DNA from 3 places in the Clostridium gasigenes genome. Region 1 is predicted to be linked to each of the others. Evidence: riboswitches for the same ligand, from Rfam matches in the RefSeq annotation. Region 1 holds a riboswitch; each other region holds the start of a gene.
The links. Region 1 has a riboswitch for cobalamin ahead of cobT (nicotinate-nucleotide--dimethylbenzimidazole phosphoribosyltransferase). Riboswitches for the same ligand answer to the same signal wherever they lie in the genome.

Region 1 (2,206 bases):
ATAAATATAGCTAATAAGTTTATTATAATCTTTAATGTTAAATCTTCCAGAATAGGCCTTTAATAAATTAACACGTCCATTATAATCTTGTAACCATGCAACAGTTGCTAAATCAAAAAAAACATCGCAAGTAGCTGAGAACTCATAATCTATAATATATAAATTTCTATCATCTATAATTATATTAGAAACATTTAAATCGTTATGACAAAGGCCTACGAATTTATTTATTTCTAGTTCCTTTTCAAGCCGAAATAGTTTTTCTGTTAAAGAATATATATAAGTAGGCAGTGGAAGTTTTAGATTAATACATATTTTTATTCTCGCCCTAATTTCATTAAATGGATTGAAATAAGTTAAAGATGTTGTTAAATGTAATTTTTTTAAGTTGATACATAATTTCCTTAATAAGCGCTCAGAATTAAACTCTATTTCTGTAGGCATTTTTCCATTAATCCATTTATATACCATATTTCCAGTCTCCACATCAAAGTAAATAGGCATATGGCATAAATTTAAATCGCAAGCAGTATGTAAAATAGTTAATTCATTTCTTCTACTAATATTAAATGGAGTTGGATTACATAGACGTATAAAATATAAATTATTATAATAAATTGCTTTGTAATTATTATTACTAAGCCCTCCAATTTGTTCTAGTGAAGATAAAAAATTCATATCCCAATTTAAGGAATACTTTAAAAAATCAATTATTATAGAATTCATAAAATCTCCTTACTTATTGACTTTTGTATTAATTATAAGTATTATAACAAAAAGGTAATAAATATGTAATGGTTGTTTAAATACATTAAAAGGGAAATAGGTTAAAAGCCTATACGGTCCCGCCACCGTGAAAGTTAGTTTTTTCAATTATTTTATTTATAGAAATTAATAAAATAAAAGTCTTAACATAATTTAAGTCGGAATACCTGCCAATACATTAACGCTATTAGGGAGCTTTTAAAATATAGATAGTTCATCAAATGATTGACCTGTTATTTTTTCAGCACCCTCAACTTAACGGTGTATTAAGGGTGTATTGTATTTTAAGTAAGAAAAGTATTCTTATTTATTTTGTTATGCAAGCATCTTATGTTAAGTAAGATGCTTTTTTGACGTTCAAATAGATTTGAAAGAAAATTAAAGTTATGAATATAGATATGCTTAGTAAGGCACTTCAAAAAATAAGTATGTCTGAGATATTTTTATTAGGGGGTATAAGGTGCGATTTGAAAATAAGGATAGTTTAAAAAAATTTATAAATGATATTAAACCTGCAAATAAGAAAGCTTGTAAACTGGCAAAGGAAAGGTTGGATTCGTTGGCAAAACCCCTTGGAAGCCTTGGGAAATTGGAAAAAATATCAATAAAGCTTGCAGGGATTACAGGTAACGTTAAAAATAGTATAAATAAGAAATGTATAATTATAATGTGTTCTGATAATGGTGTTGTAGAGGAGGGGGTAGCCTCGGCACCTCAATATGTAACACTTGCTCAAACTATTAATTTTACAAAAGGATTAACAGGAGTAGCTGTACTTGCTAAAGAAAGTAACTCAGATTTAATAGTAGTTGATATAGGTATTAATAGTGATAAAGAAATACCAAAGGTCTATAATAGAAAAATAAGAAAAGGGACAAGCAATATAGCTAAAGGACCAGCTATGAGTTATGAAGAGTGTGTAAACGCTATAAATATTGGTATTGAAATGGTAGGAAAGGTAAAGGGAAAAAAATATGACATAATAGGTGTAGGAGAGATGGGAATAGGAAATACTACAACAAGTAGTGCTGTACTAATTGCACTTACAAATTGTGTCTTGGAGAAAGCAGTTGGTAAGGGTGGAGGTGTAACAAAAGAAGCCTTTGAGAAAAAAAAGGTAGTAATAAAAACAGCTTTAGAAATAAATAATATAGATATAAAAGACCCAATAGATATTATATCAAAAGTAGGTGGATTCGATATTGCAGCTATGGTAGGAGTGTTTATAGGGGCAGCTTATTATCAAATACCTGTAGTTGTAGATGGTTTTATATCGGCAGTTGCAGCACTAGCAGCAGTTAAGATTAATCCATTAGTAAGAGATTACTTAATAACATCACATTGTTCTAAAGAAATAGGATATAACATTGCGCTCGATGAGTTGAAACTCGATTCTATGGTTAATTTAGACATGAGGCTTGGAGAAGGAAGTGGATGTCCA
Region 2 (2,206 bases), 1.1 Mb from region 1:
TACAGCAGGAGTTGCTAAAGAAATGATTTTCCCTATGATAGTTGGTAAACTTGTAGGTGGAATTACAGCAGTAGTTATTGCTTGTATAATCGCTAATAAAACAATGGCTAAAAATAAGAGTAAATAATAATAAATATGTAATTAAGGAGTGTTAGTTATGGAAAATTTAGATAGAAGCATTATTGAAGATTTAGTAAGAAAAATTATTAAAGAAAACTTATCAGGAGTAACTAATGTAAATGCAGATAGACATGTAGATCAAAGTGGAATTATGTCTGTTAAGTTACCTATGCTTAAGCTTGAAAAGTTCGATACAGGTAAATCACAAGACAATGTTATGTTAAGAGATGCATTATCATTAGAAGAAAGTCCAAGACTTGGTTGTGGGCTTATGGAAATGAAAGAAACAACTTTTGATTGGACATTAATGTATGATGAAATACAATATGTTATAGAAGGTAGACTTGAAATAAATATAGATGGAAGAAAAGTTTGCGCTGATGCTGGAGAAATTATTTTAGTACCTAAAGGTAGTAAAATACAATTCTGTGTACCAAACTATGCTAAATTTATGTATGTAACTTATCCAGCTGATTGGGCAGAACAAAAGTAATTGAGTTGTGAAACAATCAAAAATATGTTACTATAAAAAAAGATGAAAATAAAATTTAATATAATTATTAATTAAGGAATATGGTGAAAATCCATAGCAGCCCCCGCTACTGTAATTGTGGACGATAAGCTTAAAAAACCACTAGAATTAAAGTTCTGGGAAGGAAAGCTTAAAGAATGAAGCAAGAGTCAGGATATTTAATTATAATAGAAAACTATATATCTTCGGAGGGAAGAGCGTTGTATTTATAACTATTAAATTATTTTGATTTTAATATGTTTATATAAAGAAGCACTTTTTTTAGAGTGCTTCTTTTTGTTTTAGAAATTTTAAAATATAAGGAGAGAATAAAATGAATAATAAAAAGGTTTTAGTATCATTATTAATTGTAATTATAGCTATAGGGGGATACTTTAGTTATAATAAGTTTTTAACAGAAAAGACTGTTAAAGGAAATAAAGAGATAACTGTTACAGTTATAAACAAAGATGAAAATTATGAAAAAGAGCATATACATAGAACTGATGCAGAAAAGCTTGGAGTAGCATTAGATGAAATGGGAATAGCAGAAACAAGTAAAGGCGATTTTGGTAGAATGGTTACTAAAGTAGATGGAATAGATACAGAAATGGCTAAACAACAATGGTGGAACATAGCTATAAATGGAGAAGATGCACAAACTGGAATAGATGACACAGTTATAAAAGATGGAGATAAAATAGAGTTTATTTATAAAGTAGGTTTCTAAAAATGAGAAACAATTTAAAAACAATTATATTGATGGGTTTCTTAGGAGCTATTGTAGTTGTATCTCAAATAGCATTGAATTTTATACCAAATGTTGAATTAGTATCATTATTATTAATAATATTTACGCTGATTTATGAAAAAAAAGCACTATATATAGTCTTTGTATTTGTAATGTCAATGGGTCTTATGTATGGTTTTGGTTTATGGTGGATAGGATATTTAATAATATGGCCAGCCCTTGTTATGATAACATATATTTTAAAAAATAAATTTAATAAGAATTTTTTAGGGTTAGCTATTTTTTCCGCAGGATTCGGATTAATATTTGGAGCATTATATGCAATACCGTATATATTTGCTTCAGGAATGAATGTAGCAATAGCTTATTGGATTAGAGGGATTCCCTTTGATTTAATTCATATGGTTGGAAATTATTTTGCTATGATATTATTAGGTGAAAAAATATATAATTTATTATTATTTTCAAATAAAAAATATGGATATTAGTTATTTTCAAAAGCCTTATATAAATAGTTCTAATGTGATAAAATTAAATATATAAAAAGAACTTATAAATAGGCTAGAAGATGAGATTCAAAAATTTTTAATATGAAAATTGGAGGAAATTATGATAGAAAAAAATAGTGTTGAAGTAGCAAAGATAGCAACTAAAATGGCCATATCAACAAGAGAAGAAGAACATAAATTAGTAGATGAGTTAAGAAAAGAGGATATATTTGCAGTAGCAGTAGATATAGGTGGAAACTTAAATACATCTATACCTAAAATAATTGAGAGAGCGTTAGTGGCATCAAAAAGAACTGGAATTATTAAAGATTGCCA
Region 3 (2,206 bases), 1.1 Mb from region 1:
CAATAGTAGTATATAGTATTTCATTAATAGTTAATGCTTTCCTTAATTGGGTACTTATTTTTGGTAACTTGGGTGCTCCAAAACTTGGCATTAAGGGAGCTGCAATAGCAACGGTAATTGCAAGAATTATTGAATTTGCAATAGTATTAATATTCATTGCTTTTTATGAAGAGAAAATAAGGCTTAAAATAAAATACTTATTGAAAATTGATAAGTTAATGCTAAAAGATTTTATTAAGATTTGTACTCCTGTACTATTTAATGAGTTACTTTGGTCAACAGGAGCATCTATGATTTCTATTATAGTAGGGAGGCTGGGTACAGATATAGTAGCAGCAAATAGTATAAATACCGTGGCTCATCAATTTGTAACTGTATTTATATTTGGATTATCTAATGCAGCAGCAGTTATAGTAGGAAATACAATTGGGGAAGGGAAGAAAGAGGCGGCGGTAGAATATGCCTTTACTATTGGATTTTTTAGTATTGCTATGGGAATGATAGCAGGAATAATTATATATCTTATAAGACCGGTAGTTGTTGATTTATATAATGTAACAGACGCTACTAAAATGATAGCCATGGAGATAATGAAAGTAACATCTATAATAGTTGTTTTTCAATCACTTGGGGTTAATATGATGATGGGAGTTCTTAGGGGTGGTGGAGACGCTAAGTTTGTTCTTGTTAATGACATTATATTTATGTGGTTAGTTGCAATTCCAGGAGGATTCTTAGCTGCATTCGTATTTAAATTACCAATAGTTATAGTTTTCTTTATTATTAAGTCAGATGAAGTATTGAAATCTATAGTAAGTATATTTAGGGTTACTAGTGGAAAATGGGTTAAAGATGTAACCAGAGATTTTGAGGAAATTGAAGCAATATAGAACTAAAATTTATTTGATTAATGTAATTGTAATATGATAAAATAAAATTGTAAAATTGAATATACAAAAATAGGTTTAACAGGTATTTAATATCTGTTAATTAAAAGGGAAGTGGGTTTTAATCCCACGCGGTCCCGCCGCTGTAATAGAGGAGCTCTTGCAATATGTCACTGGGAAACTGGGAAGACTGCAGGAGTGTTGATACTTAAGCCAGAAGACCTGCCTATTTTAATGTGATGACAACTCTACGAGTGATAGGGGGGGAAACGTTTGAAAAATATTTTTTTCAATTGATAGCCTTTTAACTGTTGTTAAAAGGTTATCATTTTTTTTGGAATAATTTATTTTATAGGAGGTAAAAATGAAGATAGCTATCGGAGTATGTGAAAAAATAAATGGAATATGTACAACCATGGGATGCTTTAAAGCTTTAAATAACAGAGAGAAAAACTTTAGTATATATAAAAACGAAAATTTAGAACTTATGTCATTTTTCACATGTGATTCATGTTCAAGTAATTCTGATGAAAACTTGATAAATATTGCTAGAAAATTAGAACAAGCAGGGGTTCAAAAGCTTCACCTTGGTGTTTGTATTGTTAAGTGTCAAATTCAAAGAACAGAAGAAATAAAAGAGATATTTAAAAGATATAATATAGAAGTGGTAGAAGGTACTCATTAAAAATATTAAGAAGTATTGATTGGGTATACAAGGGATAAATAAAGGAGAGAAACTTAAAATGAAAAAGATAATAAGTATGATTTTAATAGGGTTAATGGCATTTGGAATAACCGGATGTGGGAATCAAGATGAGACAACAGCACCTAAAGCAGAAACTAAAGTAGAAAATAGTAATGAACAGTCAGCACATTATCCTGTTACAATCACAACATATGATTATGCTAAAAATCCTGTCAAAGTTACTTTTGAAAAATCACCAGAAAAAGTTATTGCAGTATATCAAAATTCAATAGAAACATTATTAGCATTAGGATTACAGGATAAAATAATTGGAGTGTCTGGATTGGATCATGATGTTAAAGATGAATATAAAAGTGAATTTAGTAAGTTAAAACATTATGAAAAAACACCTACAAAAGAAGAGGTTATTGGATTAGAACCTGATTTTATATTAGGTTGGTATTCTCTATTCGCTGAAAAAAAACTTGGAGATGTAGATTTTTGGCATGAAAGAGGTATAAATACATATATGGCACAAAACAGCGGTGTTATTAAACCAGATAGTCTGCAAAATGAATATGATGATATTTTAAACATAGGTAAAATTTTCAATGTAGAAAATAAAGCTAATGAT

Region 2: linked by a shared signal. The riboswitch ahead of J1C67_RS01495 (DUF4430 domain-containing protein) and the one ahead of cobT (nicotinate-nucleotide--dimethylbenzimidazole phosphoribosyltransferase) in region 1 are both predicted to bind cobalamin.
Region 3: linked by a shared signal. The riboswitch ahead of J1C67_RS01820 (CGGC domain-containing protein) and the one ahead of cobT (nicotinate-nucleotide--dimethylbenzimidazole phosphoribosyltransferase) in region 1 are both predicted to bind cobalamin.

Annotation. Positions count from the first base shown of each region.
Region 1 covers NZ_CP071376.1:3,331,710-3,333,915, reverse strand. Annotated here, with positions in the region: gene J1C67_RS15630 (choline/ethanolamine kinase family protein) at 1-726, opposite strand, end outside; cobalamin riboswitch at 779-954, shown strand; gene cobT (nicotinate-nucleotide--dimethylbenzimidazole phosphoribosyltransferase) at 1,226-2,206, shown strand, end outside.
Region 2 covers NZ_CP071376.1:308,418-310,623, reverse strand. Annotated here, with positions in the region: gene eutH (ethanolamine utilization protein EutH) at 1-127, shown strand, start outside; gene J1C67_RS01500 (cupin domain-containing protein) at 158-613, shown strand; cobalamin riboswitch at 687-812, shown strand; gene J1C67_RS01495 (DUF4430 domain-containing protein) at 966-1,361, shown strand; gene J1C67_RS01490 (hypothetical protein) at 1,364-1,870, shown strand; gene J1C67_RS01485 (HutP family protein) at 1,992-2,206, shown strand, end outside.
Region 3 covers NZ_CP071376.1:367,550-369,755, reverse strand. Annotated here, with positions in the region: gene J1C67_RS01825 (MATE family efflux transporter) at 1-890, shown strand, start outside; cobalamin riboswitch at 945-1,131, shown strand; gene J1C67_RS01820 (CGGC domain-containing protein) at 1,252-1,572, shown strand; gene J1C67_RS01815 (ABC transporter substrate-binding protein) at 1,631-2,206, shown strand, end outside.